Regions from separate parts of the Herbaspirillum sp. GW822-FHT03A08 genome, predicted to be linked through region 2. Evidence: predicted binding sites of a transcription regulator. Region 2 holds the regulator's gene; each other region holds the start of a gene.
The links. The regulator sigma-54, encoded in region 2, starts transcription at its own class of promoters, with help from an activator protein. The targets are predictions, from matches to a motif close to TGGCANGNAANCTGCTTT.

Region 1 (7,511 bases), 740 kb from region 2:
CGTCTGCAGCGCGCCATCGCGCAATTGCAGCAACGCGCGCCGGCGCCGACCTACGGCTATAACTGAGGCAGCCGGGTTGAGCCTGCAAGCCGGCCTCCAGAAAATAAATCTCCATTTATCGCGATATGCTTAGGTAAGTCTCTGTTTTACCTGTATATTGAATTCTGCACTTACATCAAGTCGTCGTTATTGTTGGTCTCTCTCCCTTGCGCTTGTTCACAAGCCATCTCTGTTTGACTCTCTTCGGTTACATCTTGCTTGATCTCGGGTGCGCTTCGGGCGTCGTCCCTCATTTTTTCAAGGAAGTAAAACATGTCTACATCACAAACCGGTACAGTCAAATGGTTCAACGATTCCAAGGGCTTCGGCTTCATCACGCCTGATCAAGGCGGCGACGATCTGTTCGCGCATTTCCAGGACATTCAGTCGACCGGCTTCAAGAGCCTGGCTGAAAACCAACGCGTTTCGTTTGAGCGCGGCACTGGTCCCAAGGGCGAAAAAGCAACCAACATTCGTCCTATCTAATCGAATGTTCTGACGCGCAGACTACGGTCTTCGCGCATGCAAGTCCGGATTCAATATGTCGCCGGTGACACCACGCAGATAGCATGGGTCATTGCCGATCGGATCCGGCACCCTGCGGGAAACCGCAGATAAAGAAAGCTCGCTACGGCGGGCTTTTTTTCATCCGGCATTTCTTCCCGGCTACTGTCCGGCCGCTGCGCTTCCGCTATCATCCTGTTTTTCCTCCGCCATTCCGAAATCCTTGTTCATGAATCTCCCTCTGCATGGCTGGCAAGCGCAATTTGTCGCTTTGGCCGGCAAACTTGCCGGCAACGATGGCGCACACGACATCAATCATTTGCATCGCGTGTGGCACACAGCCCAGACCTTGCTGCGCACACATCCCGAAGCTGATGCGCTGATCGTGCAAGCCGCATGCTATTTACACGATCTGGTGAATCTGCCGAAGAACGATCCGCAACGACACACGGCGTCAAAGCAGGCGGCACAACTGGCCTGCCGCCATCTGGAGGCGATGCATTTCCCTGCGGATAAACTGGCAGGCGTCACGCACGCCATCGAAGCGCACAGCTTTTCCGCCGGTATTCCACCGGAGACGATCGAGGCGAAGATCGTGCAGGACGCCGACCGGCTGGATGCGCTCGGCGCAGTCGGCCTGGCGCGCTTGTTCTATACCGCCGGCCGCATGGGCAGCCAGCTCGCCCATCCCGACGATGTGCAAGGATCGCAACGCACACTCGACGACAAACGCTATGCACTAGACCACATCGCCTGCAAACTGGAGACGCTGCCGGCTTCCATGCAAACACTGGCTGGTCGCCGCCTCGGCGAAGAGCGCATGCAATGGCTGCGCGATTTCCGCACAACCTTTATCGCGGAATGGCAAGGTGCCGCGGTCTGAAAACGTTTCGCCGGAATGCTGCTAGAATCGATCCATCGTTTTACATCACGTATTGATCTTCATGTTTACCGCTGCCCTGGTCACTCTGTCCTGCCTGTTGTCGCTCAGCCTGTATGTCGCGGCTGCGCAGACGCGCGTGCGTACGGCCGCCGGTAAACAAAAAAAACAGTCGCTCATCTGACCGGGGCGCGCTGTCCTGTCAGGTGGGCTGACAGGATGGCAAACGCAGACCGGACACGTTCCCCTCGCTACCTCTTCCTTGCACCTGCCGACAGACATTCGACGGTCTGTAATGCAGTACTTCAATGGAGAGCAGCAATGACTTCTTTCGACGGAATCTGGATCCCTCTGATCACGCCGTTTCACGACGGTCGCATCGATTTTCCTGCCTTGCAGGCGCTGGCTCGCAGCATGGTTGACGCCGGGGTGTCCGGACTGGTGGCCTGCGGCTCGACGGCCGAAGCCGCCGCGCTGGACGACGATGAACAACTGGCGGTACTGGACGCCATCATCGCCGCCGTGCCCGACTGCCCGGTAGTAATGGGGCTGGCCGGCAACCGCCAGGCGGGCATGCTGGAAAAGATGCAGAAAATCCAGCAGCGCCGGATTGCCGGTCTGCTGATCCCGGCGCCGTATTACATTCGTCCCTCGCAGGAAGGCCTGCGCGCTTTCTATCTCGCCATGGCGGACGCCGCCACCGTGCCCGTGATCGTCTACAACATCCCTTATCGCACCGGCATCAACATCGACAGCGCCACGATACTTGCGCTCGCCGCGCATGAGCGCATTGTCGCCGTCAAGGATTGCGGCGGCAGCCTGGGTGCGACGATGGACCTGATCGCGCATGGCGGCTTGCGCATCTTGGCCGGCGAAGATGAGCAGATCTTCACCACGCTCTGCCTGGGCGGCAGCGGCGCCATCACGGCGGCGGCACATCTGCGTCCGGACCTGTTTGTACGCGTGGCGCAGCTGGTGCGCGCGCAACGCATCGAGGAGGCTCGTGCCGTCTTCTACGATTTGCTGCCGCTGATTCGTCTGCTGTTTGCCGAACCCAATCCTGCGCCGATCAAGACCGCGCTCGCATTGATGGGCATGGTGCGCGACGAATTGCGCGCGCCGATGCAGCCCGGTTCTACGGCGTTGCAAGAAAAACTGCAACGCGAATTGCTGCGGCTTGGTTGCCTGTAAGCGCCGGGCGACAAACTGAAAAACCGCAGACAGGGAGCGGGCGAAACGGCGGCTTGCTGAAAACGAGGCAGCCGTCATCGCTCGCGTTCCGACCTACTGTCGGTATTGCCTGATTGGAAATATGACGCACGATAAATCCGCCTTTGTTACAAAAGGCTAATGTTTCTTTGCGAACCAAGCAGTTTTCTCCTCGTCTTATTTCCATGTCAGCATTGTCGAGGAGGTATCGTGGCAAGTCAGGAACAGCAACAAGATCGGCACCAGCCGCACTGGAGCATCGCCGACCTGGATTTTTCCCGCATCGATCTGCGGCGTGTACGTAGCGACGAAAACACGTTCTATCTGGTGGCCTGCGCCTCCTTCGTCGAAAGCGGCTCCGATCTGTATACCGATAACCTGCTGGATTTCTTCAGCGACAACGCCGAAGTCGCGGCCTGGCTGCGCGAACAGTGGGAGGTGGAAGAGCTGCAGCATGGCCGGGCGCTGCGGGCGTATGTCGAGCATGTCTGGCCTGAATTTCCCTGGCAACGCGCTTACGACAGTTTCCTCAAGGAGTACGCGACCTACTGCAAGGTCGAACTGCTGGAACCGACCAAGGCGCTGGAAATGGCGGCGCGCTGCGTGGTCGAGACCGGCACCGCGACGTATTACCGGGCACTGTCGCGCAGCGTAAAGGAACCGGTGCTACGCGATCTGGCCTCGCGAATCTCGAACGACGAGGTCAATCACTACAAGCATTTTTACCGCTATTTCCGCGAATATCGCAAACGCGAAGGCATCGGCCGCTCGCGCGTGCTCGGCACCCTGAGCCGACGCACGCTGGAAATGCGCAATGAAGATGCCGACTGCGCGATCCGCCATGTACTGAAATTCCACGATCCGGCGCGGGCCGGCGACGTTGCCTATTTAAAGGAACTGAGCGCGCGCATGAGCGCTACCGTGCGCACCAATTTGACGCCGGAGATGACGCTGAAGATGATCATGCGTCCGCTGGAGCTGTCGCCGCGGGTGCAGAGCTGGGTGCAATATCCGATCCAGCAACTGATGCAGCACGTATTTTTGCGCTAAAAACAATCACCCCTTCACTGATTTGCACCAAATTGCTCCTGTTTGGGGCAAATCGGGATTCGCCGCACCGCCACCATTTTTACCATCACTAAAATGGTGCGATAGCGCGCGCTCGCTTCTGCAAAGCCGGAAAAATCGAGAGAGATTGACGAATTGTCATTGGCACGCAATCTGCTAAAGCAGAAAGGCAGTCAACAAACTCTCATTGATTCTTCTAACTGTAGGAGCACTTCATGTCACGTCGCACTATCCTAAAAGCAACAGCACTCGGCGCGTTCGCACTTGCAGCATCCTCCTGGCTCCCAGCCGCGTTCGCCGCGGACACCATCAAGGTCGGCATCCTGCACTCGCTCTCGGGCACCATGGCCATCTCCGAAACATCGCTCAAAGATGTAGCGCTGATGACAATCGATGAAATCAACGCCAATGGCGGCGTCATGGGCAAGAAGCTTGAGCCTGTGATCGTTGACCCTGCATCCAACTGGCCACTGTTCGCTGAAAAAGCGCGCCAGCTGATCTCGCAAGACAAGGTTTCCGTCGTGTTCGGCTGCTGGACTTCGGTCTCGCGCAAATCGGTTCTGCCGGTCTTCAAGGAATTGAACAGCCTGCTGTTCTACCCGGTTCAGTATGAAGGCGAAGAGCTGGAAAAGAATGTGTTCTACACCGGCGCAGCACCTAACCAGCAAGCGATCCCTGCGACTGAATACCTGATGTCGAAAGAAGGCGGCGGCGCCAAGCGTTTCGTCCTGCTGGGCACCGACTATGTGTACCCACGCACCACCAACAAGATTCTGCGCGCCTTCCTGCATAGCAAGGGCGTGAAGGATTCCGACATCGACGAAGTCTATACACCGTTCGGCCACTCCGATTATCAAACCATCGTCGCCAACATCAAGAAGTTTGCAGCAGGCGGCAAGACAGCGGTGATCTCGACCATCAACGGCGACTCCAACGTGCCGTTCTACAAAGAACTCGGCAATGCCGGCCTGAAGGCGACCGACGTGCCTGTCGTGGCGTTCTCGGTGGGTGAAGAAGAATTGCGCGGCGTCGACACCAAGCCGCTGGTCGGCCACCTGGCTGCCTGGAACTACTTCGAATCCGTGAAGAATCCGGTCAACACCGCCTTCATCAAGAAGTGGAAAGCTTACGCCAAGGCCAAGGGTCTGCCGAACGCCGACACAGTCGTGACCAACGATCCGATGGAAGCGACTTACGTCGGTATCTACATGTGGAAGCAAGCAGTTGAAAAAGCCAAGACCACCGACACCGACAAGGTGATCGCAGCGATGGGCGGCCAGACCTTCAAGGCGCCGTCCGGCTACACGCTGGAAATGGACAAGACCAACCATCACCTGCACAAACCAGTGATGATCGGCGAAATCAAGGCCGACGGTCAGTTCAACGTGGTCAACAAGACCAAGACTACGATCCGTGCACAGCCATGGAGCCCATACATCCCGGGCAACGAAAGCAAGCAAAAGATGTAATGCAGCAGCTTGCAACGTTTGAGTAGTCCCCGCTGCATGTTCCATGCAGCGGTTTGCAAGTCCTTGCACCGGACGTCCGACATCCCGTCCGGTGCAATCAAGGCCGCATTCTTTACTTGAAATTTCTCAGTGAAATTTCTCCTGGAAGTGCGTGCATGAATCTCAGATAAGCGTCGTAAGACCGACTTTCTTTCCGTCTTGCAGTGCCACCGAAAAGAACCATGAGACTTCTCCCCAAGATCATTGCGTCCGCCTTGCTCACAGGCTGGCTGTGCACCCAGGCGATCAGCGCGCATGCCGCGATCGATCCGGCGCTGCTCAAGCCGCTGGCCGGCGACGACCCTGACGCGCGGATTGCCGCCGTCACCCAGATTGCTGCGCTGGCCAATGCCGACGCCCAGAAAATCCTCAACGCCATCAACAGCGATGCGCTGTACGCCACGCCTGCCGGCGACGTGCTGATCATTGAAGACACCGAGGCATTTAATCCCGCCACCGACAAGACCGGACCTGCGCCCGACGACGCCGAAGGCATTACCGTCAACAACCGTCTGCGCGGTGTGGTCGAAGGCGCCCTGTCCGGCCTCAAGCTGTTCTCGCCGGACCGCGCCGCACGTTTGACCGCAGCGACAGAACTGCTGAAGACCGCCGACGCCGCACAGACACCACTGATCAGCAAAGCACTGGCCGCGGAAAAAGATCCGCAGATTCAGGAAGTGTTGAAGCAAGTGGTCGCCACCGCCAACCTGCATGCGCCTGACGCGGTGGCACGCAAGGCCGCCGTCAAAGCGCTGGCCGAGACCACCAACGCCAATCTGAAACCGGTGCTGGAACAAATGCTGGCCAAAAATCCTGACGGCAGCTATGTCGAAACCGACGAGGGCGTGCGCATTGAAGCGGTCCGCACGCTGTCGGCGCTGGACCGCCACCTGTCCATCACCGAATTCGTCGGCAAACTGTTCTACGGCGTCTCGCTGGGCAGCGTACTGTTGCTGGCAGCGCTGGGCCTGGCGATCACCTTCGGCCTGATGGGCATCATCAACATGGCGCACGGCGAACTGCTGATGATCGGCGCCTACACGACTTACGTGTGCCAACTGGTGTTCCGCAAATTCTTCCCCGGTGCGATCGACGCTTATCTTGTTGTTGCGCTGCCGGCTGCCTTCATCGTTGCTGCGGCAGTGGGCATCGCGCTCGAACGCCTGGTGATCCGCTGGCTCTACGGTCGTCCGCTGGAAACCCTGCTGTGCACCTGGGGCATCAGCCTGATGCTGATGCAGGGCGTGCGCTCGATCTTCGGCGCGCAGAATGTCGAAGTCGCCAACCCGAGCTGGATGTCGGGCGGCATCACGGTGCTGGGTTCGCTGGTGCTGTCGTACAACCGGATCGTGATTATTTTCTTCGCGCTGTTTGTGGTGTTTGCAGTGTGGCTGATCCTGAATAAAACACGTCTGGGCCTGTTCGTACGCGCCGTGACACAGAACCGTCGCATGGCCGATTGTGTGGGCGTCTCGACCGGCAAGATCGACATGATGACCTTCGGCCTCGGCTGCGGCATCGCGGGTCTCGGCGGCGTGGCCTTGTCGCAGCTCGGCAATGTCGGCCCCGATCTGGGCCAGGGTTATATCGTCGACTCCTTCATGGTGGTGGTGCTGGGCGGCGTCGGCCAACTGGCGGGCACCGTGATCGCCGCGTTCGGCCTGGGCGAAGTGAACAAGTTCCTGGAACCGGTCGCCGGCGCCGTGCTGGCCAAGATCGCCATCCTCGTGTTCATCATCGTGTTTATCCAAAAGCGCCCGCAAGGCCTGTTTGCACTGAAAGGCAGGAGCGTGGAATGAGTACCCTGAATCTACCTTTGAAACCTTCGCTGTTTTCGCGTCCGGCATGGATTGCCATCGTGGTCTTTACCGTGATCCTGGGTCTGCTGCCGATTCTCAACCTGATCTTTCCGGCTGGCCATCCGCTGTCCATCTCCAGCTATACCATCGCGCTGATCGGCAAGTTCATGTGCTACGCGATGGCGGCGCTGGCGCTGGATCTGGTGTGGGGCTACACCGGTATCCTGTCGCTCGGCCACGGCGTATTCTTCGCGCTGGGCGGCTATGCGCATGGCATGTACCTGATGCGCGCCATCGGCCACGATGGCGTGTATCAAAGCGACTTGCCGGACTTCATGGTGTTCCTCAACTGGAAGGCTTATCCCTGGTACTGGTGGATGACAGAGCATTTCTGGTTCGCCATGCTGCTGGTGGTGCTGGTGCCGGGCGTGCTGGCCTTCGTGTTCGGTTACTTTGCTTTCCGTTCGCGCATCAAGGGCGTGTACTTCTCGATCATCACGCAGG
Region 2 (7,511 bases):
CGGGATGGCCGATTGCGGCCGCAACGCTCCCCAAATACACCCATGGCGCTACACGAGGTTACATCTGGCAAGTTTTTTGCTTTCGTAATTCGTTTATACTTCGGTTATGAGTGTAACCGAACATAAAATCTTGCCAAAAGCTTTTTCTACCGAAAGCGCACAGCGCGCGCTGAGTCTCGCCCGTCAAACCCTGCAAATCGAGGCCGACGCCATTCTGGCGCTCAAGGCCCGGATGTCGGACAACGCCGATGAACCGCTGGCCCGCGCCGTCGGCGTCTTGCTGGAATGCAAAGGCCGCGTGGTGGTCTCCGGCATCGGCAAATCCGGCCATATCGGCCGCAAAATCGCGGCGACCTTTGCCTCGACCGGTACCCCCGCGCTGTTCATGCATCCGGCGGAAGCGGCGCACGGCGACCTGGGCATGGTCACGCCAAATGACGTTTTCATCGCTATTTCCAATTCCGGCGAAACCGCCGAGCTGATGGCCATCGTGCCGATCATCAAGCGCATGGGCGCCTACCTGATCGCCATGACCGGCAATGACGAATCCAGCCTTGCGCTATTGTCGGCAATTCATCTGAACGTCGGCGTCGACAAGGAAGCCTGTACGCTGAACCTGGCGCCTACCGCAAGCACCACTGCCACGCTGGCCATGGGCGACGCGCTGGCAGTGTCCCTGCTGGACGCACGCGGCTTCATGGAAGAAGACTTTGCCCGCTCGCACCCGGGCGGCGCACTCGGCCGCCGTCTGCTGACGCACGTGCGCGATGTGATGCGTACCGGCGACGCCATTCCGGCGGTCACGCCTGACGTGTCGCTGTCGGCCGCCTTGATGGAAATCACCCGCAAGGGCATGGCGATGACCGCCGTGGTCGATGATCAAAACCATCCGATCGGCGTATTCACCGACGGCGACCTGCGCCGCCTGCTTGAACGCGGCGAAGATTTCACCAAGTCGTCCATTGCCGACGTCATGCACCGCGGTCCGCGCACCATCACGCCGGATCAATTGGCGGTCGATGCCGTTCAGCTGATGGAGGAATTCCGCATTAACCAGGTGCTGGTGGCCGACGCTGCCGGCAAACTGGTCGGCGCCCTGCATATCCACGATCTGACCCGCGCCAAGGTGATCTGATGGCCGACCGATTCAGTACGGCCGGTGCCGCCGCCATTGCCAACGCCAAGCAAGTCCGGCTGATGATTTTTGACGTCGATGGCGTGCTGACGGACGGCGGTTTGTATTACGGCCCCGACGGTGAACCAATCAAACGCTTCAACGCGCTCGACGGCCACGGCATCAAGATGCTGCAGCAGTTCGGCGGCATTGCCACGGCGATCATCACCGCGCGCCAGTCGCCTATCGTCTTGCGCCGCGCCAAGGATCTGGGTATCGCGCATGTATTTCAAGGCGTACACGACAAACGCATCGCCTTCGCACAGCTGCTGGAACAGACCGGTATCCCGGCATCCGCCTGCGGCTATCTCGGCGACGATGTGATCGATCTGCCTGTACTCACCAAAGTCGGCTTCACCGCCTGCGTGGCCAACGGTCACCATGACGTCAAGCAACGCGTCGACTACATCACCGAAAGCTTCGGCGGCAACGGTGCCGCCCGCGAGCTGTGCGATTTCATCCTGACGGTGCAAGGCCATTACGAGACGGCGCTGGCCGGTTATCTTGCATGAGCAACCACAGCGGCGAACGCGCAGCGCAGCGCATCCGATTGGCCATCATCGTCGCCGTCCTCGCGGCGCTGGCGCTGGCCAGCTTCTGGGTGCTGCAAGTCCTGCGCAGCAACAGCGACGGCGCACTCACGACACGTCCAAGCAGCAAGCCGGACTATTACGTCGAGCAGTTCAGCTACGTCAAAATGTCGGAAACCGGCCAGCCGCGCTACGACATCACCGGCGCCAGGATGGTCCACTTCCCCGCTGACGATTCATTTGAAGTGACGAAGCCTGTCATCACCACCTTGTCGGAAGAGAAAGCGCCGATGACGCTGTACTCGCAACGAGCAAGAATTGAAGACGACAACAGCAAGATTCACATGTACGGCGACGTCAACGGCAACCGCGCAGCCACCGCAAAATCCGAGAACATGCACTTGAAGACCGAATATCTGTTGCTGTTGCCGGATGACGATATTGCAAAAACGGACAAGCCGGTGGAGCTGACCATGGGTGCGTCCATCATGACCGGCACCGGCATGATCGCCAACAATGCAACACAGGAATTCCAGTTACTCCACAATGTCCGCGGCACGTACCAGCCGCGTGTACGCTAGCCACAAGCCAGTCGGCACAACCAAGCGAGATACTTGCGCAGGATGATATGAAAACGAATCTTTTATTGCCTCTGCTGACCCTGCTCCTGATGAGCACAAGCAGCATCGTTCGCGCTGAAAAAGCCGACACCGAGAAGCCGACCCGCATCGAAGCCGAGCAGATGGTGTATGACGACGTCAAACAGGTGAAAACCTTCACCGGCAACGTCATCCTTACTCGCGGCACCTTGCTGATCAAGGCCGGCAAGGTCGTATTGACCACCGACCCGGCCGGCTACGAGTTCGCCATTCTGTACGCGGCGCCCGGCCAGCTCGCCAGCTTCCGCCAGAAACGTGACGGCGGTCCGAACCTGTGGATCGAAGGACAGGCAGAGCGCATCGAATACAGCGAGAAAACCGAAATCTCGAAATTGTTTACACGCGCGCATATGCAGCGCATGGACGGCCCGCGCGTGACGGATGAAGTCAACGGCGAGTTCATCTCCTACGACAGCCGCGCCGAGTTCTATTCGGTCAACAACACCAATACCGGCGAGAGCAAGCCGGGTGGCGGCCGCATCACGGCGATCATCCAGCCGCGCGTCGATCCTCCGAAGGGACAATAAGATGGCGACAAGTTCTCTGGTCGTCCGCGGACTGCAAAAAAGCTATGGTGCGCGCCAGGTCGTGCGCGATGTATCGCTTGAGGTGGAAAGCGGCGAAGTGGTCGGCTTGCTCGGTCCCAACGGCGCCGGCAAGACAACGTCGTTCTACATGATCGTCGGCCTGGTGCCGTCAGACGGCGGTGAAATCGATCTGGACGGCGCCGATATCTCGCGCCTGCCGATTCACCAGCGCGCCTCGATGGGCCTGTCTTATCTGCCGCAAGAAGCATCCGTGTTCCGCAAGCTGACCGTGGAAGACAATATCCGCGCCGTGCTGGAACTGCGCCGGGAAAACGGCAAGCCGCTGAGCCGCGATGAAATCGAAGGCCGTCTCAACAACCTGCTGCACGAATTGCAAATCGAGAAGCTGCGTGAAAGCCAGGCCTTGTCGTTGTCCGGTGGTGAACGCCGCCGCGTTGAAATCGCGCGCGCACTGGCGACCGACCCGCGCTTTGTGCTGCTGGATGAACCGTTCGCCGGTATCGATCCGATTGCAGTGATCGAAATTCAGCGTATCGTGCGCTTTCTCAAGGAACGCGGCATCGGCGTGCTGATCACCGACCACAACGTGCGCGAAACGCTCGGCATCTGCGACCGCGCCTACATCATCAATCAGGGCACCGTGCTGGCCAGCGGCAGCCCTGACGACATCATCGCCAATGAATCCGTACGCCGCGTGTATCTCGGCGAACACTTCCGCATGTAAGGCCACAGGCCGATTCAATGAAACAATCTCTCCAGTTACGCACATCCCAGCATCTGGCATTGACGCCGCAGTTGCAGCAGTCGATCCGTCTGCTGCAATTGTCGACGCTGGAACTGCATCAGGAACTGGAACAAATCCTTTCCGACAATCCGCTGCTGGAACGTCTCGACGACGCGCTCGACAACTCCGTGCGCCTGCTGGCCGACGGCGCCATCAGCTCGACGCCTGCCGAACAGGCCAATCCGGCCGAAAACGTCGTCAGCAGCGCGCCGACCGAAGCGGAGTCGGCCGAACACGCCGACAGTCTCGGCGGCGATGACAACAATGTCAGCGGCGATGCCGAGTGGAGTTTCGACGACGTCGCCCGCACCGGTAAAACGCCCGACGATGAAGACGCGCGCCCGCAACTGGAAGCGCATACCGTCACGCTGCGCGAGCATCTGCTGGAACAGGCGCGCCTGACCGTGCGCATGCTGCGCGACCGCGCGCTGGTCGAACTGATCATCGACGCACTCGACGATCACGGCTACCTGGAAGAGCCGCTGGAAGACATCCTCGCGCGCCTGCCGGAAGAACTTGAGATCGAGCTGGAAGAACTCTCCATTGCGCTCAAGCTGCTGCAAAGTTTCGACCCGGCCGGCGTCGGCGCCCGCAGCGCATCGGAATGCCTGGCGCTGCAGATCAAACGTCTGCCGAAAGTTGCCTTTGTCACACGCCGTCTGGCGCTGACGATAGTCGAGGAGTGTTTACCTTTATTTGCTCAAAGAGATTTCAACAAAATCAAGAAAGCACTCGGCTGCGACGACGAAGACTTGCGAGAAGCACAAGCCGTTATCCGTCAGTGCAATCCGCATCCCGGATCCGCTTTCGCGTCGGAAACTTCCGACTATGTTGTGCCCGATGTGATTGTCAAAGCGACCAAAGACGGCTGGCAGGTTTTGCTCAACCACGACGTCATGCCGCGCCTGCGCGTGAATGCGATGTACGCCAATGCCATGAAGCAAACCAAGGGCGACGGATCGCTCGGTTCGCAGTTGCAGGAAGCCAAGTGGCTCATCAAAAACATGCGGCAACGCTTCGACACAATTTTGCGTGTCGCACAGGCAATTGTTGAACGGCAACGCAACTTTTTTTCTCATGGGGCAGTTGCCATGCGCCCCCTTGTGTTGCGCGAAATAGCTGATACACTAGGTCTACACGAGAGCACTATTTCTCGTGTAACGACTCAGAAGTACATGCTGACACCGCATGGCATGTTTGAGTTGAAATACTTCTTCGGCAGCCACGTCGCAACGGAAACAGGAGGAGAAGCATCCTCCACCGCGATACGGGCTCTCATCAAACAACTGATAGGAGCAGAAGACCCTAAGAACCCACTCTCTGATAGCAAGATTGCAGATATGTTGGCGGAACAGGGCATGGTGGTGGCGCGGCGTACCGTCGCGAAATACCGCGAAGTGCTCAAGATCCCGCCGGTGAATCTCCGCAAATCTCTGTAAGTTTTTCTGTAGTAGCACCTGTTGCTGTGTTCTGGCGTAATGCTCCACAAACAACCGGACAATGCGTAAGAACCTCCAGCAATCTCATGATAGGAGTGCTGTATGAATCTGACCATTAGTGGCCATCACCTCGATTTGACCCCCGCAATCCGCGAATACGTGCAAAGCAAACTGACGCGTATCAAGCGCCATTTTGATCACGTCATCGACATCAGTGTGATCCTCAGCGTCGACAAGCTGACAGAAAAAGAAAAACGCCAGAAAGCAGAAATCAACGTTCACATTAAGGGTAAGGACTTGCATGCCGAAAGCATTGCACATGACCTGTATGCCGCCATCGACATGCTGATCGACAAACTGGACCGCCAGGTCATCAAGCATAAGGACCGTGTACAGAACCATCACTCGATGGCAAAACGCCTGCCGGAAGAACCAGTGCCAGCAGCAGCCTCGTGATATCCAGCTAGCCGGCGGATTGGACCGGCAACAGAAAAAGGGCGCGTCAGCGCCCTTTCTTGTTTTTATATCATTTACATCTTTCTTCCGTTCCCGCCCCTTCAGCCCCTTCACCCTTGTCTTGCCGACAAGACAAGGACAAATAATTTATATATTTTCTTCTTGTTGTCGAAGTTGCCGGAAAGACAGTTTCCCATTCTGCAACACCATTCCTCCAGAATCAGCAGACCTCAACGCGAAGGCTCGCTTTTTCATATAATGTCGGCATTGAGAACTTTTTGAAGGTGTAGTCATGAGCGAAGTGCAATCCTGGATCAAAGAAACCGTCACCCAAAACCCTGTCGTGCTGTTCATGAAGGGTACTGCGCAATTCCCGCAATGCGGCTTTTCCGGCAAAGCGATCCAACTGCTCAAGGCCAGCGGCGCTGAAAACATCGTCACCGTCAATGTGCTGGAGAGCCCGGACGTGCGCCAGGGCATCAAGGAATATTCGAACTGGCCGACCATCCCGCAACTGTATGTCAACGGCGAGTTCGTCGGCGGTTCCGACATCATGAATGAAATGTACGAAGCCGGCGAACTGCAAACCCTGTTCAAGGGCTAAGCGTCTGTCCTCCGCGACGACTGCCGCACCCAAGGCATCGGAACCACAACGCCTGATCGTCGCCATCACCGGCGCGACCGGCGTTGCCTACGGCGTGCGGCTGCTGCGCGTACTGCGCGATTCCGACATCGAAACCCATTTGCTGGTTTCCGAAGCCGGCGCGCTCAATCTGCATCAGGAGCTCGACATGAGCCGCAAGGACGTCGAAGCGCTGGCCGATGTGGTCCATCCGGTGCGCGACGTCGGCGCATCGATCGCCAGCGGCTCGTTCACCTCGACCGGCATGATCGTTGCGCCCTGTTCGATGAAAACGCTGGCCGCCATTGCCAACGGCTTGTCTGACAATCTCATCTCGCGCGCCGCCGATGTCGTCCTGAAAGAGCGTCGCCGCCTGGTGCTGATGGTGCGCGAAACGCCCTTCAATCTCGCCCATCTGCGCAACATGACCAGCGTCACCGAAATGGGCGGCATCATCTTCCCGCCCTTGCCTGGCTTCTATCACCGCCCGCAGTCGATTGATGAAATGATCGATCATACGCTGGGCCGCGTGCTTGACCTGTTTGCCATTCCGCATGCGCTGACGCCGCGCTGGGCCGGGTTGAAAAAACAGCCGACATAAAAAAACGCTGCCTTGAAAGCAGCGTTTTTATTTTCAGCAAACGACTTCAGAACCTGTCTGGATATGTAGCGAGAGGCCATCAGCCGATGGCGGCCGGAGCGGAGCTCAGTTATGTAATCCTCAAAGTTCAGTACATGAGGATTCCGAGCACCGCCCAAGGGTTGCCAATTCGCGGATCACCGCATCGCAGCCTCTCAGCAAGATCTGACAACTTATCAGCCGCGGCCGATAAACGGCATCTTGGTCGCCATCACCGTCATGAACTGCACGTTGGCATCCAGCGGCAGACTATCCATGTAGAGAATCGCCTTCGCCACATGACCCGCATCCATGGTCGGCTCCACCTGCGTCGAACCGTCGGCTTGCAGTGTGCCCTTTTTCATCAGCTCGGTCATGTCGGTCGACGCATTGCCGATATCGATCTGGCCGCAAGCGATGTCGTAGCGGCGGCCGTCGAGCGAAGTCGACTTGGTCAGTCCGGTAATCGCATGCTTGGTTGCCGTATAAGAGACCGAGAACGGACGCGGCGCGTGGGCCGAGATCGAGCCGTTATTGATGATACGGCCGCCGCGCGGCGATTGTTCTTTCATGATCTTGAACGCTTCCTGCGTGCACAAGAACACACCGGTCAGGTTGATATCGACGGCGGATTTCCACTGCTCGTAACTCAGCTCTTCCAGCGACATCGGTGGCGCAAA
Region 3 (7,511 bases), on a different contig from region 2:
CGGCCATGAAGCTGCTTACTTTCCGCCGAAGGAGATTTTTCCGCCCTGCAGTTGAGCGGTGCCGCCGCCGAGGTCGCTGAGCACCTGCCACACCTGGCGCGCGATGCGCATTTCCACACCTTCGTAGACGGTCTTGACGGCGACGATGCGCGCCGATTCCGCGGCGACGAGATCTTCTTTCATCTCGGCTTGTTCGGCGATCAGGTCTTTGACTTCCTGCGCCAGCATCTTGCGCTTCAGTTCGGCTTCTTCTCCGACGCCGTTCTTGGCTTTGTCGGGATTTTGCTTGTAGTGGGCGAGCTGCTTGATGGTGCGGTCGAGCTCATCGAGCTTCTTCTGGAATTCCTGTTCCTTGGCGCGCAGCTTTTCTTCCAGATACGGATCGAGACCGACCTGGATCTTGGTCGTCGCAGCGCTCGGTGAACCGAAGGCAACGGCCTTGACCATCATCGTGGCTTGCGCGCGGCCGCCGATGATCTGGCCCAGCTTCGGATTGGTCTTGCCGACCAGGATTTCATTGCCGGCCATCATTTCGCACTGGCGCGCATTGCCGGCGATCATGATGTCCTGGCGCGCCTCGATCAGCGCGCTTTCGGCGAACAGCGCCTGTACCGAACCTTCGGCCTTGATGCGCGCGGCGATTGAGGCGGACACGCCAGGCTGGGTTTCAGAGTGGCCGATGATGCCGCCCTTGACGAATACATTGCCGCCGGCAATGATCTCGGCGGCTTCCACCGTGCCATGCACGAAGACATCGCCGGAAACATGCAGACGCATGCCGGTCTTGACGTCGCCCTTGATCTTCACCGTGCCGGAGAAGGTCACGTTGCCGGTGCTGAGGTCGACGTCTTCGATTTCGACGATAGGATTGATCTTCACGCCGTTGGTGATCAGCGAGGGCTGACCGGCGATGGCGGCGACCAGCAGATCGGGATTGTCTTCCTTGACTTCGGCGCCGACGCAATCTTTGTTGAAAGTGATTTCGGTAATCGGCTTGGCCAGCACGGGCTGACCTTTGAGGTTGACGCCGTTGACGCCGGGCACCGTCGGAATGCGGCGCATCAGCGGATCGCCGATATTGATCAATAGCAGATGGCCGAGGTCGGCGTAGCTGACGACGGCGTCTTCATCGACTTCCGCGAGTTCTTCTTCTTTCTCTTCCAGCAGGCTTTCAAAGCGCGCCTGCTGGCCTTCGATCGGCTCATCGCCCTTGGCGATCAGCAGTTTGGCACAGTGGCCCGCGCTGAGCGCGCCGCGCAATTTTTCATGCATGATGCCATGCGTGATGCCGCGTGCACGGATCTCGTTGACCACTTCGACGGCGCGTGCGCGGCCGCCTTGCGGCGGCACCAGCGTCAGATAGGCGCCCATCAGGTCTTCGGAAATTTCAAGCAGGAACTCGCCGTCGCGGCGTTCGCCGATCTTTTGCGAAAAGGCTTCCTTGGCCGTGGCGGCCTTGGCGGCAAAATCGCCCAGCATCGCTTCGTCAATATAGAGCTTGGTAAAGCCGCCGTCAGTGAGTGCCTGTTTCAGAATCACGAGATTTGGGACTTGCACACCCTCAACCGGAGTGAATGCCGCGACCAGTTCTCCGCTGACTCTGTCGAAGTTGAACGACAGCGATTGCGGGCTTGTTTGTTCCATGATATTTCTCGGAAGTCCTTATGCTTAGCTAATCGGCAAGAATTCCGGTTCCTTTAAATGTGATTTTGTTGTGTGGCAAGATCATCCTGTAAATCGCCGTTAAGTACAAGGTTTGTTTAGGACGCTACCGTCGACTTGTCAATATGATAATTGTAGAAAAAAACGATACAACTGCCGCAGAACAACGTTATCAGGCCGGCCGCAAAAGTACGCTGGTCAGCATCGTCGTCAATCTGGTGCTGACCACGCTGCAGATCATTGCCGGCGTGTTCTCCGGCTCGCAGGCGCTGGTCGCCGACGGCGTGCATTCGCTTTCCGACCTGGTGGCGGACTTCGTTGTCCTGTTCGCAGCATGGCAAAGCAGGACGCCTGCCGACGCCGATCACCAATACGGCCATCAACGATTCGAAACGGCGGCGTCGCTGGCGCTGGGAGGCACCTTGCTGGCGGTCGGCATCGGCATGCTGGTATCGTCCTTCTTCAAACTGCAAACGCTCAATGTGCAGGTGGTGCATATGACGGCGCTCTGGGTGGCGCTGGCGACGCTGGTGAGCAAGGAGATCCTGTTTCGCTACATGCTTCGCATCGCCGAACATGTGCGTTCCAGCATGCTGGTCGCCAATGCCTGGCATGCGCGTTCGGATGCAGTGTCGTCGCTGGTGGTGGCGCTGGGGATCGCCGGAAACTTGCTCGGTTTTCCTTTACTCGATCCGATTGCTGCGCTGATCGTCGGGCTGATGATCGTGCGCACCGGCGCGGTGTTTTTCTGGCGCGCACTCAATGACCTGATGGACAAAGCGGTATCGGAAGAAGAGTCGCAGGCCATACGCGAAACGCTGCTGGCAACACCCGGCGTCTTCGGTGTGCATGACCTGCGCACGCGCAAGATGGGCGACATGACCATCGTCGACGTACACCTTGAACTCGACGGCAACCAGACCGTAACTGAAGGCCACGCCATCGCCACATCGGCGCGTCAACGCGTGCTGGAGCAGCATCATGTGCTGGATGTGATGACGCATGTTGATCCGGTGCAGCGAGACGATACGTAACGTAGATTTTCAGCAATGAAAAGTCCGGTTGATGCCGGGCTTTTTTCATGGCGAGATGTTTTTTAATCCGGCTTTGTCAACTTACGTGGCGGCAGGTTTTTGAATGTATTTTCCATGGATAGATTTGCTGAATATCTGGCGTTGACAAGCGTAAAGATTCTTGAGGCGCTGACGATAAACTGACAAGCCTGTGCGATAGGTTTTTCCTGAAAAGCGACGGGCTTAATCCGCATCCCGGCGGGCCTTCCGACATGGCTCTGCATCTCCGCTACGTTGCCGCACCCAGGAAAATAAAATGATCTCTGGACTCCCTGCCAGCCAGGCGCCGCTGAAGGATACGTCTTATTCTTCACCGAAGATTGCAGCGCAATCGGATACGCCGATAACTGTCGTGTCGACTCAGGACATCGACACCATTGTGCAGATTTCGCCGCAGGCACAACAGCTGGCGCAGCTTGATGCTGCCGCTGCGGCACTGAACAATCAGAAAGAATGGAAGCAGCAAAAAAAGCCCAAGACGCTGCTCGATTACATTGAAGAACTGGAGGTGCGCGGACGTGGCCCGCGCGCAGAGGAGGCCGAGCGCAGACGGCAGCAGCTCGGTAACTGGATGCCGATGATCGCCGTCGAGCATCCGCAGCAGAGTCCGCAACCACCGTCGGATCCGGCGTTCCGGAACGCCTTGTACCGGGTACAGCATCAGGACGTTCCGATTGTGCACCCGGGAGGGACATGAACCACCGGCGCAGGTCGATGCACGCTTTCGCGACAGCAACGCCAATCCGGATTTGTCCAAGATGCTGGGCGCGGTGTTCAGCGAGCAGATCAAGGACAAGTCAGCGGGCTGAAGAGGCGGCGACTACCAGCTGGTCTCCCGCTCCGCCGTCGACGAAATCTTGTGAATTGACAAATCCGCACCCTCAAATTCCTGTTCCGCATCGAGGCGGATGCCGATGGCTTTCTTGAGCAGGCCGTAGACGATCCAGCCGCCGAGAGAAGCAATGGCAATTCCCAGCACGGTGCCGCACAGCTGCGCCATGAAGGACACGCCGCCGATGCCGCCCAGTGATTTCATGCCGAAGATGCCGGCTGCCAGGCCGCCCCATGCGCCGCACAGGCCGTGCAGCGGCCAGACGCCGAGCACGTCGTCGATCTTCCATTTGTTTTGCGTGCGCGTGAACATCCAGACGAAGATGGCGCCGGCGATGCCGCCGGTGACCAGCGCGCCGAGCGGGTGCATCAGATCGGAGCCTGCGCACACCGCGACCAGTCCCGCCAGCGGACCGTTATAGACGAAGCCGGGGTCGTTCTTGCCCATGATCAGCGCGACCAGGGTGCCGCCGGCCATGGCCATGAGGGAGTTGAGCGCGACCAGGCCGTTCATCTTGTCGAGGGTTTGCGCGCTCATGACATTGAAGCCGAACCAGCCGACCGTGAGGATCCAGGCGCCCAGCGCGAGGAAAGGGATGTTCGATGGCGGATGCGCAGCGACCGCGCCTTCCTTGGTGTAGCGTCCGCGTCGCGCGCCCAGCAACAATACCGCAGGCAGGGCGATCCAGCCGCCGACCGCATGGACCACGATGGAGCCGGCGAAGTCGTGGAACTCGGCGCCGAAGACGTTCTTGATCCATGCCTGCACGCCGAAGTGCTGGTTCCAGGCGATGCCCTCGAAGAAGGGATACACCAGGCCGACCAGCACTGCCGTGGCGATCAGTTGCGGGTGGAATTTGGAGCGCTCGGCGATGCCGCCGGAAATGATGGCGGGAATCGCGGCAGCGAAGGTCAGCAGGAAGAAGAACTTGACCAGTTCAAAACCGCTGCGAGCGGCCAGCGTCTCGGCGCCGCTGAAGAAACTGACGCCGTAGGCGACGTAGTAGCCGACGAAAAAGTAGGCGATGGTCGATACCGCAAAATCGGCGAGGATCTTGACCAGCGCATTGACCTGGTTTTTGCGGCGTACCGTTCCTAGCTCTAAGAAGGCAAAGCCGGCATGCATCGCCAGGATCATGATTGCGCCGAGCAAAATGAAGAGCGCATCGGCACCATTTTTGTGATCGTCCACAGAAAAATCTCCCAATAATTGTGCAAAAAAGTTTAAAAAGCACCTAATAAAGCAAAATTCATTCCATTTCGGTGCAAATTTTTAAATAACTGAATTTAAAGGACATTTTTTTGTGACTTTTGTTGATGCAGGAAAACCGCACGCAAACCGTGCGAAATGATGCGTCCGCATGGTGCGCCATAAAAGACGAGCTGTTTGCGCAAAATCGAGGGTGTCGTTTGTCTGGAGGGCAGAGAATGGAAGTAATTCAGGGTTTTATTCAGGAAACATCGAAAATTCAAAGACGAGTGCGCGCAGCGCTGTAGCGATCGGCATCTGTTCATGGAACGGTCATATTGCATTGCTACATTGCAATTTTTCGTGTGTGCAGCCAAGGAGTCCGCCATGTCCGATGATCAATCCTCTTCACCTTCCAGCTCCGGCTGTAACGATAGTCATGACAGCCGCGACGGCAATGGCCGCCGCGACTTTCTGCGCGACGCCGCGCTCGGTACCGGCGCGTTGCTGGCCGCCGGTACGCTCACTCCCGCGTTCGCGCAGCAAGCACCCGCCATCGTGACGTCCGAGCGTTTGCGTCCGCAAGTCGACAGCGGCGCCATGAGCGGTGACATCACACGCGATGCGGCGATGCTATGGAGCCGCACCGACCGCGCGGCACGCATGGTGGTGGACTATTCGGTCAACGAGAATTTCAAGAATGCGATTACCGTCGCCGGACCAGCGGCGCTGGCACGTAACGATTACACCGCGCGCGTGGACTTGCGCGGCTTGCCGGTATCGCAGCGTTTGTTCTATCGCGTGCGCTTTCAGGACTTGCAGCACGAGTCGGCATGGAGTGCACCGGTGACCGGTAGCCTGATCATTCCCGGCGGTAGCGAGCGCGACATCAGTTTTGCGTTTTCCGGCGACGAAGCCGGGCAGGGATGGGGCATTAACGAAGCCTGGGGCGGTTACCGCGTGTATGAAACCATGCGCCGCTTCAAGCCGGATTTCTTCATCCACTCGGGCGATCAGATATACGCCGACGGCCCGATCCAGGCCGAGGTGACGCTGGACGACGGCAGCATCTGGCGCAATCTGGTGACGCCTGCCAAATCCAAAGTGGCGCAGACGCTGGATGACTATCGCGGCAACTTCGCCTACAACCTGATGGACGCCAACAAGAAACGCTTCATGGCGGAAGTGCCTTTCCTCGTGCAGTGGGACGATCACGAAGTACGCAACAACTGGTATCCCGGCCAGGTGATCGGCGAGGCGGAGAAGCGCTATCAGGAACGTGAGCTGAACGTGCTGAAACAGCGCGCGCGGCAGGCGATGTTCGAGTACAACCCATTCCGCATCGACGTCGCCGATCCGGAGCGCATTTATCGTTCGTTTAACTATGGTCCGCTGCTGGAAGTGTTCATGCTCGATGAACGCAGCTACCGCGGCGCCAATTCTCCGAACCGCCAATTGGTGCCAGGGCAGGATGCTGCCTTTCTCGGTGCGGCGCAGATGCGCTGGATCAAGCAGGCATTATTGCGGTCGCGCTCGACCTGGAAGGTGGTCGCCAGCGACATGCCGATTTCAATCGTCGTGCCGGATCTGAATCCGGATGTGCCGCAAGGCACTTTCGAGGCATGGGCCAATGCCGACAACGGTAAACCGTCCGGACGTGAGCTGGAAGTTGCCGAGCTGCTGCGCTTCATCAAGCGTCACAACATCAAGAACGTGGTATGGGTGACGGCGGACGTGCACTATGCGTCGGCGACTTATTACATGCCGGAGAAGGCGCAGTTCACCGACTTCAAACCGTTCTGGGAATTTGTCGGCGGACCGCTGCATGCCGGCACCTTCGGACCCGGCGAGATCGACCGGACATTCGGTCCGGACGTGCGCTATGTGAGCATCCCGGCCGACATGAAACAGAATCGCTCGCCGGCCGACTTGTATCAGTTTTTTGGTATCGGCAAGATCGATGCGAAGACCAGAGTGATGACGGTATCCCTGCATAACGTCGACGGCAAGAATCTGTTCACCGTCGAATTGCCGCCCGAAGTGTGAGCGCAAAGGCCTCCGGTGCATCTGCCGGAGGTGTCTGCATCGCGTGGCATGGGATCCGATCAGAATTGCGATCCGCCGCCACCCGTGCCGCCCATGCCACCCATCCCGCCCGAACCTCCCATGCCGGCGCCGCCGCTGCGCTTGCCTCCCATACGGCCACCTCCGCCCTCACTCTTTGCCGACGCGCCGCCGCCATGTTCGGCCACACGCTGTAAGCGGTCGGCGATGAATGATTGAACCGCCTGCCGTTGCGTATCGTCCAGCGCATCGGCAACGGTCAGCCATAGTTCGCGCAGTTGGCGGCTGTCTGCTTCCGAGAGCGCTGACTCCTGATCGACGGCGCGTCCGAGATCACGCAGTTCAAAACCGGGGTTGTTCATGTTGCGCGCGGTTTCTGCCTGCAGACGATCGCGCCGTAATTGACGTTGCCGCACAATGGCCAGCGTCTTTTGCTCGGTCTGGCGCCACAGGGTTTGCTGGTTGGGGTTGAGATTCAGTTCGGGTTTGAGCTGTTGTACTGTAGCGATGATGTCTTCCGGGAACAGATCCATGAGTTGCGTGGCATGTGCCGGCAGCGCCAGACATGCCGACAGGCTGAGCGTGGCCATGGCGATGCGCAGACAGCATGCAAAACGGGAAGGGAAAACGAGATGTTTCATGGCTTGCTTTCGTCGAACGGAAAGCAGGATTTAAACAGTTCCCCGGTGCAG
Region 4 (7,511 bases), on a different contig from region 2:
GTTTGTGTTGCGGCTTGCGACTTGATGGCTTTGGGCGCCTGCCCGGCAGGCAGGTTGCGTACTGTCGGCGGGATGTTGGCTTGCGTGCGGCGCGGCACCGACGCTTGTGCGGGTAGACCGGCGGTATCGGACTCGTCGTCTACGACCACTTTGCGGCTGCGTCCGAACAACCAGAACAGCCCCAGCAATCCGCTTGCCAATAAAGCAAGTACGCCGATGAGTTTGCCGACGCTGGCGGAGACGCCGCGCGCCAACGCCTGACCGAAGAAATCGCTTTCCAGCGCGACATCGCCCTGGCTTCTCAACATGGATTCGATGGCGCTGCTGGCGCACAGGAGGATCAGCGTGCCCAGCCAGATGCGGATGGAGCCGCGTCCGCGCAGGCCTTTGCCGGACAGCAACGACACCAGTACTCTGCCGAGCAGGGGCAGTATCCACAAAAACGACCAGCCGAACCAATCAAGTAAAAATAAGCGCATCCGCTAAGTTTACAGGAAGCCGGGCCGCAAACTGAAATTTCCAACCGGAAAAAACAAAAAATTGGAGAGCACCAGGCAGAAAAAAGCCCGCTTCCCAAGATGCAAAGGCATCCGTCGGGGGGAAGCGGGCTGGGGGAGACGTGTTTTCGCTACCTACTTTTCCAGCGGCACGGTTAGTGGCTGACCGTCCTGCACCAGCGACCAGACCAGCAATTTTGCCGGGTTGGTGCTGCTGGCGTTGCGCGACACCAGATGTGGCGTATTCGGCGCTTCGTACCAGGACTCGCCGGCCTTGTAAGTCACAGTCGCGCCGCCTTGCAGCTGCGACACGACTTCGCCTTCAAGCACATAGGCGAAGATCGAGCCGGGATGGCGGTGTGCGGTCGAACTTTCGCCCGGGCCGTAGGCCACTACGGCCATGACGCCGCTTTTGCCGGGTGCATCCGGCAGGGCTTGATGCTGCAATGGCGTGACGACTTCGCGGCCTTGCTCATCCTTGTGTTTGCCGTCGTGGGCGCCGGCGTTCGCGGCCAAGGCCAGAAAACTCGCCAGCAGCGCGCTTCTGGCAGTAGAAATGAATCGCATGTCAGGCTCCTTGTCCCTTGCCGGCTCAGGCAACAGGCATCTTGCGGAAGCCGATGGCAAAACGGTTCCAGGCGTTGATGGTGTTGATGGCCAGCGTCAGGTTGACCAGTTCGGCATCGGTGAATTGTGCGCGCACCAGAGCGTAGTCTTCGTCAGGCGCACCGGTTTGCGAGATCAGGGTCAGCGATTCGCTCCAGGCCAGGGCGGCGCGTTCGCGTTCGGTGAAGAACGGGGTTTCGCGCCAGACCGGCACGGCGTAGAGGCGGCGTTCAGTTTCGCCGGCCTTGCGAGCGTCGGCGGTGTGCATGTCGACGCAGAAGGCGCAGCCGTTGATCAGCGAGACGCGCAGGCGGACCAGTTCCAGCAGGGAGGTTTCGAGGCCGAGTTTGCCGACCACGTTTTCGAGAGCGATCATGCCCTTCAGGACTTCAGGGGAAGCTTTGTAGAAATCGACGCGTTGTTCCATGGTAATGCTCCTTGAGAGTGAGTAAAAATCTGAAAAAAGTCGTTTGGCGTCTGCCAGGCTTCGGTATCCGGTTGCCGTTGTTGCTTAGCCAGTGACGTCATCTTAAGGAGTCCAATACCGCGCACGGATAACCAATTTTCTGAAAAATGAGGAGACCACTTCCGGCGCTGCCGCTAAAATCACCGGTGACAAGAACAACTACGACATGCATCCGGAGCGCTCATGGAGCTACACATCGTTATCGAGGGATCCAAAGACCTGGCCGGACAGGTCTATCGCCAGATGCGCGACGCCATTCTGACCGGGCGGCTGATGCCGGGCGAACAAGTGCCGCCGTCGCGCCTGTTGGCGACGCAACTGGGCTTGTCGCGCAAAACGGTGTCCGAAGCCTACAGCCGCCTGACGCTGGATAAATTGCTCGTCGGCCAGATCGGCAGCGGCACGTTCGTCAATGCGCCGCCCGAGGCAAGGCCGAAACCGAAGCGCTTTGAAAGCGGAGACCTCGCAGCGGGAAATCTGATTGAACACTGGCTGAATCAGTCTTTCCCCTTGTCGATGCGGCACGTCGGGCCGGAAAGCCGTTCGCTATACGATTTTCAGGGAGGCATCCCGGTACGCCGGCAGTTTCCGCAGGAAGAATGGCGACAGTGCGTCCTGTATGGTTTGCGCCAGAGCAGCAATTCAAGCGGCTTTTATGCGGAGACTGAAGGCTTGCCGGCGTTGCGGGAAGCGATAGCGCGTCACGTGTCGTTCTCACGCGGCGTGCAATGCACGGCTGCGGATGTGCTCGTGACCAACGGCGCGCAACAGGCGCTGGACCTGATTGCGCGCGTGCTGGTGGAGCCGGGCAGCATGGTGGCGGTGGAGGATCCCGGCTATCCGCCGGCGCGCATGCTGTTTTCCGCGCAGGGCGCTACGGTGGCCGGTATTCCGGTCGACAACGAAGGTATGCAAGTTGATCGCATTCCGGATGGCACGCGCCTGATCTACGTGACGCCGGCGCACCAGTTCCCGCTCGGCATGCCGATGAGCCAGGCGCGGCGGGATGCCTTGCTGGAACGCGCGCGCGAACTGCGAGCAATCGTCATTGAAGACGATTACGACAGCGAGTTTCGCTACGAAGGGCGTCCGCTGGACTCCCTGCAAAGCCGGGATCAGGACGGTCTGGTGGCCTTCGTCGGCACCTTTTCAAAGACGATCAATCCGGAGCTGCGGGTGGGCTACGTGATTGCGCCTCCGGCAATCCGGCGCGCGATGACGGTCGTCAAGGGACTGTCGGACTGGCATACGCCGACCATGACGCAATGGGCCATGGCCAAATTCATCGACGACGGCTATCTCCAGAAGCACATCCGGCGCTGCCACGGCATCTACGTCGCCCGGCGCGAGAAGCTTCAGGCCGCTTTCAACGGCGATCTCAAGCCCTGGATGCGCGCCGTGCCGACCAATGCAGGCTTTCACCTGGCGGCAGAGATGACGGCCGAGGTCGACATGACGCAACTGGTCAGGCTGGCGCGCCGCGTGGATGTGGCGCTGTACACGCTGGACGAGTTTTACTATCAGGCCCCACCGCAGCCGGCCTTGTTCTTCGGCTATGGCGCGATCGAGTCGCTCGATATTGAAGTGGCGCTGGGACGGGTGAAGACGATCCTGACTGAGCTGACGTCGTAGCGCGCGGGGTGCATCAAACGGCTTAAACCGATTACGCAACCTCGATCATCGGGTAAAAGTCGCGATCTTCACGCTGCATGCGTTCGAACAGGATTTTCAGTACGCGGTTCGCCTCGGCCCGGAAACCTTCCGGATCGGCCATCAGATGTCCCGCATCATTCCATTTGCGAGCAAATTCGCCGTACGTCTCTGCGATGTGCGTCATTTCGTGCTGATACTGCTTGCCCAGCATCGCCAGGCGCGGGTTATTGGCCTCTTGCAAGGCCGGGTAGAGGAATTTGTCCTCAATGGACAAGTGCAGCTTGATGACTGAACTCATTTTGATCACCAGCGCGGCGATATCGGCGGCGTTCTGGGGGATGCCTTCATGAGACAGCTCCTTGAGCTTGCGGATGCTGTTGAAGATGGCAACGTGCTGATGTTTGTATTTGTCGATGTTCATGAGGTGGCTCGCTTGCCCTGTTTTTCTGTATCGGGCCTGAAGTAAAAATGGGTGAGAGAAAAAAACGCCGGACCATGCTCATGCACGATGTCGCCCGATCCGGCGCAAACCTCACAACGCTGTTAAACCTTGTTTTCGCAGTGTTTCAGTATCAATCCAGCGATGACGCCGGGCCGAAGAACTCGTAACGGCTTTGCGCTGCCGGCACGCCGAGGTCGCTCAGATGGCGCTTGACGGCTTTCATGAAGGACTTGGGACCGACGAAATAGGCGTCCACATCCATCGACGCAGGCAGCCAGTTGCCCAGCTTGTCGCGGTCGAGGTAGCCGATCGCGTGTGGCGCCTGGTCCTGTTCGCGTTGCTGCTCGTAGCAGAAGTAGTGCTGCAGTTGCGGATGCTCTTGCGCCAGATCCGCAATTTTCTTGCCGAAGGCATGTACGCCGCCGTGACGCGCCGCGTGAATGAATACCACCGGGCGCCTGGTCGGCAGCACCGCATCCAGCATCGCCAGCATGGGTGTGATGCCGACGCCGCCACTGATCAGCACCAGCGGCTTCTCGCCGGCGGTCAGCGTGAATTCGCCGGATGGCGGCATCAGGTCGATGGTCTTGCCGACCGTCATATGGTCGTGCAGATAGTTCGATACCTTGCCGTTCGGCTCGCGCTTGACGCTGATGCGGTACATCTTGCCGTTGGGCGCGGCCGACAGGGAGTATTGACGACGCATTTCTTCGCCGTCGACATCGACACGCAGACCGATATACTGGCCCGGCTGGAACGCCAGAATGGCCTTGCCGTCTTCCGGCGCGAAGTAGAAGGAGGTGATTTCGTCGCTTTCGTCGACCCGGCGCACCACCACGAACTTGCGCACGCCGCGCCAGCCGCCGTCGGCGGTTTCTTTGGCGGTATAAATGCCTTCTTCAGCGCCGATCAGGATGTCGGCCAGTTGTCCATAGGCAGCGCCCCAGGCCTCGATCACCTGGTCGGTGGCGATCTCGGCGCCCAGCACTTCACGGATCGCGCGCAGCAGGCAGTCGCCGACCATCGGGTAATGTTCCGGCAGGATCTGCAGGGCGACGTGTTTGTTGACGATGGTGCTGACCAGGCCGCCGAGCTGTTCCAGTTGATCAATGTGGCGCGCATACATCAGCACGCCGTTGGCCAGTGCGCGCTGCTGATCGCCGCTGCCCTGATGCGCTTTGTTGAAGTAGGGGATGACCTGCGGATAATCGCGCATCAGCATTTTGTAGAAATGCGTGGTCAGCGCTTCGCCGCCGCTTTCCAGCAGAGGAACGGTGGATTTGACGATGGCACGGTGAGCATCGGATAGCATGAAGAGCCTCTTTTTGTCTGGGTGAACCGGGAAAAACCGGCAAAAACATCGAAATGTCGCTGTAAAAAATCATTTCGTCCCTGTTCTCTATACAATCTCCATGCCAGAAGAAAAATCCTTTACAATCAGTTGCTTAGAAATTTGACGAGTCAAATTGACCCGAGTCAAATCGACACGAAAAGAGTAAAAATGACTCCAAAGCTCTTGCTGGACGCGCTGATTCCCCTGATGGCCGACCTGTCGCGCGAGATGCACGACAGCGAACGCTACCGTCGCCTGCTCGATACCTTGCGCATGATGTTTCCTTGTGACGCTGCCGCTTTGTTGCGGCTCGATGGCGAGGTCTTGGTCCCGCTGGCGATTAACGGCTTGAGCAGCGACACTCTCGGTCGCCGCTTTCGCGTAAGCGAGCATCCGCGCTTTCGCATCCTGTTATCCAACGTGCCGCCGACACGCTTTCCAGCGAATTCGTCGCTGCCCGATCCTTATGACGGATTGGTGGAGGCGCATTCAGGCGAATTGCATGTGCACGATTGCATGGGATGCCAGATCACGATGAATGGACGGCCCTGGGGTTTGCTGACGCTGGATGCCTTGGGCCCGGGACGCTTCGACTCGGTCGATACGGCGTCCTTGCAGGCCTTCGCCAGTCTGGCGGCGGCGACGGTCAACGTTGCTGAGCGCATCCACGATCTGGCTACCACCAGCGAGCAGGAGCGCCAGCGCGCCGAAGCCTACCGGCTGGCGGCCAACCAGAGCCGGCGCGAGCTGATCGGCCAGAGTCCGGCGCACAAGAAAATGATGAAAGAAATCCGCCTGGCCGGGCCGAGCAACATGACGGTGCTGATCACCGGTGAGACCGGCGTCGGCAAGGAACTCGTCGCCAACGCCATTCACGCCGCCTCGCCGCGCGCGCGCAAACCCATCATCAGCCTCAACTGCGCCGCGTTGCCGGAAACTCTGGTCGAGAGCGAATTATTCGGTCACGTGCGCGGCGCGTTTTCCGGGGCTGTCAGTGATCGGCGCGGCAAGTTCGAGCTGGCCGACGGCGGCACCTTGTTTCTCGATGAAGTCGGAGAATTGTCGCTGGCGGTGCAGGCCAAGTTGCTGCGTGTGTTGCAAAGCGGCCAGATCCAGCGCGTCGGGTCGGACGAAGAGCACAAGGTCGACGTGCGGGTGATCGCCGCCACCAACCGCAATCTGGAAGAGGAAGTGCGCCAGGGCCGCTATCGCTCCGACTTCTATCATCGGCTGAGCGTCTACCCGTTGGTGGCGCCGCCGTTGCGCGAGCGCGGGCACGATATTCTGCTGATCAGCGGATTTTTCCTGGAAGAAAACCGTTTCCGGCTGGGTTTGCTGAGCCTGCGTCTGGCCACCGATGCGCAGGAAGTACTGCTCGGCTATCGCTGGCCGGGCAACGTGCGCGAGCTGGAACACGTAATCGCCCGCACTGCGCTCAAGGCACTGGCGAAACATCCGGAACGCCCGCGCATCCTGACGCTGGAGGCGGAGGATTTTGATCTGGTCAATGAATTCAAGCCCTTGATATCGGAGCAGGAAGAGCAGATCCAGACTGAGCTGGACCTGCAAAACGGCAGCAGTCTGCGCGATGCCGTCAGCGCCTACGAGCGCCGTCTGATCAGCGCCAGCCTGGCGCGCAACGGCGGCAATGTCGCATCCACTGCGCGCGAGCTGGGGATTGATCGCGCCAATCTCAACCGCATGGCAAAACGGTTGGGGCTGAAATAACGCTCTGAATCGTCATCGTCGTCCCAGCGCACGCTGGGACCCCGTGTCGTTACGACCGTCTTTACGACGCTGGGTCCCGACTTTCGTCAGGACGACAGCTTCGGTTTCTTCGACTTAAAACTGCTCCCACGAGCCGCTGTCATCAGTAGCCGGGGCGGTAGTTGCAATCACTTTCCTGGCCGATGAAGCCGCCGGGGCTGTAGATTTGGCGGGTAACGGCGCCGGTTTCGGCGTGATGTTGACGGTGCGTTTTGTTGCTGCGGCGACATGCGCATGGTTTTGTGGCTGCACCATCGCATTGCGATCCAGCTTGAAGACGCTGACCGTCTGCGACAGGTTGCTGGCCTGTTCCTGCAGAGATTGTGCTGCTGCGGCGGCTTCTTCCACCAGTGCGGCGTTCTGCTGCGTCACTTCATCCATCTGGGTAATCGCGCGATTGATTTCATCGAGGCCGACGCTTTGTTCCTGGCTGGCGGCAGTGATTTCTCCGACGATGTCGGTGACACGCTTGACGCTGCTCACCACCTCATCCATGGTGGTGCCGGCCTGTTCCACCAGCTTGCTGCCGACGTCGACCTTGGCGACGGAATCGTCGATCAAGGTCTTGATTTCCTTGGCCGCGGCGGAAGAGCGCTGCGCCAGACTGCGTACTTCCGACGCCACGACGGCAAAGCCGCGCCCCTGTTCGCCGGCGCGTGCAGCTTCGACAGCGGCATTCAGCGCCAGGATATTGGTCTGGAAGGCGATGCCGTCAATCACGCTGATGATGTCGACGATTTTGCGCGA

Region 1: urtA (urea ABC transporter substrate-binding protein) is a predicted target of sigma-54. The motif match lies at 3,843-3,860, and genes of this name have one in related genera.
Region 3: AC1RN6_RS14465 (ammonium transporter) is a predicted target of sigma-54. The motif match lies at 4,807-4,824, and genes of this name have one in related genera.
Region 4: hmpA (NO-inducible flavohemoprotein) is a predicted target of sigma-54. The motif match lies at 5,065-5,082, and genes of this name have one in related genera.

The regions. Positions count from the first base shown of each region.
Region 1 is NZ_JBXANR010000002.1:8,758-16,268, reverse strand. It holds gene AC1RN6_RS05090 (hypothetical protein) at 1-66, shown strand, start outside; gene AC1RN6_RS05085 (cold-shock protein) at 313-525, shown strand; gene AC1RN6_RS05080 (HD domain-containing protein) at 773-1,426, shown strand; gene dapA (4-hydroxy-tetrahydrodipicolinate synthase) at 1,745-2,614, shown strand; gene AC1RN6_RS05070 (ferritin-like domain-containing protein) at 2,843-3,682, shown strand; gene urtA (urea ABC transporter substrate-binding protein) at 3,916-5,169, shown strand; gene urtB (urea ABC transporter permease subunit UrtB) at 5,391-7,007, shown strand; gene urtC (urea ABC transporter permease subunit UrtC) at 7,004-7,511, shown strand, end outside.
Region 2 is NZ_JBXANR010000002.1:752,087-759,597, reverse strand. It holds gene AC1RN6_RS08585 (KpsF/GutQ family sugar-phosphate isomerase) at 107-1,135, shown strand; gene AC1RN6_RS08580 (KdsC family phosphatase) at 1,135-1,686, shown strand; gene lptC (LPS export ABC transporter periplasmic protein LptC) at 1,683-2,285, shown strand; gene lptA (lipopolysaccharide transport periplasmic protein LptA) at 2,333-2,890, shown strand; gene lptB (LPS export ABC transporter ATP-binding protein) at 2,892-3,635, shown strand; gene AC1RN6_RS08560 (RNA polymerase factor sigma-54) at 3,653-5,134, shown strand; gene hpf (ribosome hibernation-promoting factor, HPF/YfiA family) at 5,237-5,590, shown strand; gene grxD (Grx4 family monothiol glutaredoxin) at 5,883-6,194, shown strand; gene AC1RN6_RS08545 (UbiX family flavin prenyltransferase) at 6,148-6,813, shown strand; gene AC1RN6_RS08540 (SDR family oxidoreductase) at 7,029-7,511, opposite strand, start outside.
Region 3 is NZ_JBXANR010000004.1:272,109-279,619, reverse strand. It holds gene AC1RN6_RS14490 (hypothetical protein) at 1-7, opposite strand, end outside; gene AC1RN6_RS14485 (flagellar assembly protein A) at 16-1,644, opposite strand; gene AC1RN6_RS14480 (cation diffusion facilitator family transporter) at 1,788-2,696, shown strand; gene AC1RN6_RS14475 (hypothetical protein) at 2,992-3,432, shown strand; gene AC1RN6_RS14470 (hypothetical protein) at 3,410-3,544, shown strand; gene AC1RN6_RS14465 (ammonium transporter) at 3,556-4,758, opposite strand; gene AC1RN6_RS14460 (alkaline phosphatase D family protein) at 5,143-6,801, shown strand; gene AC1RN6_RS14455 (hypothetical protein) at 6,861-7,460, opposite strand.
Region 4 is NZ_JBXANR010000005.1:340,231-347,741, forward strand. It holds gene AC1RN6_RS17715 (DNA translocase FtsK) at 1-479, opposite strand, end outside; gene AC1RN6_RS17720 (cupin domain-containing protein) at 633-1,064, opposite strand; gene AC1RN6_RS17725 (carboxymuconolactone decarboxylase family protein) at 1,090-1,530, opposite strand; gene pdxR (MocR-like pyridoxine biosynthesis transcription factor PdxR) at 1,753-3,201, shown strand; gene AC1RN6_RS17735 (hemerythrin domain-containing protein) at 3,233-3,643, opposite strand; gene hmpA (NO-inducible flavohemoprotein) at 3,795-4,976, opposite strand; gene norR (nitric oxide reductase transcriptional regulator NorR) at 5,166-6,725, shown strand; gene AC1RN6_RS17750 (methyl-accepting chemotaxis protein) at 6,840-7,511, opposite strand, start outside.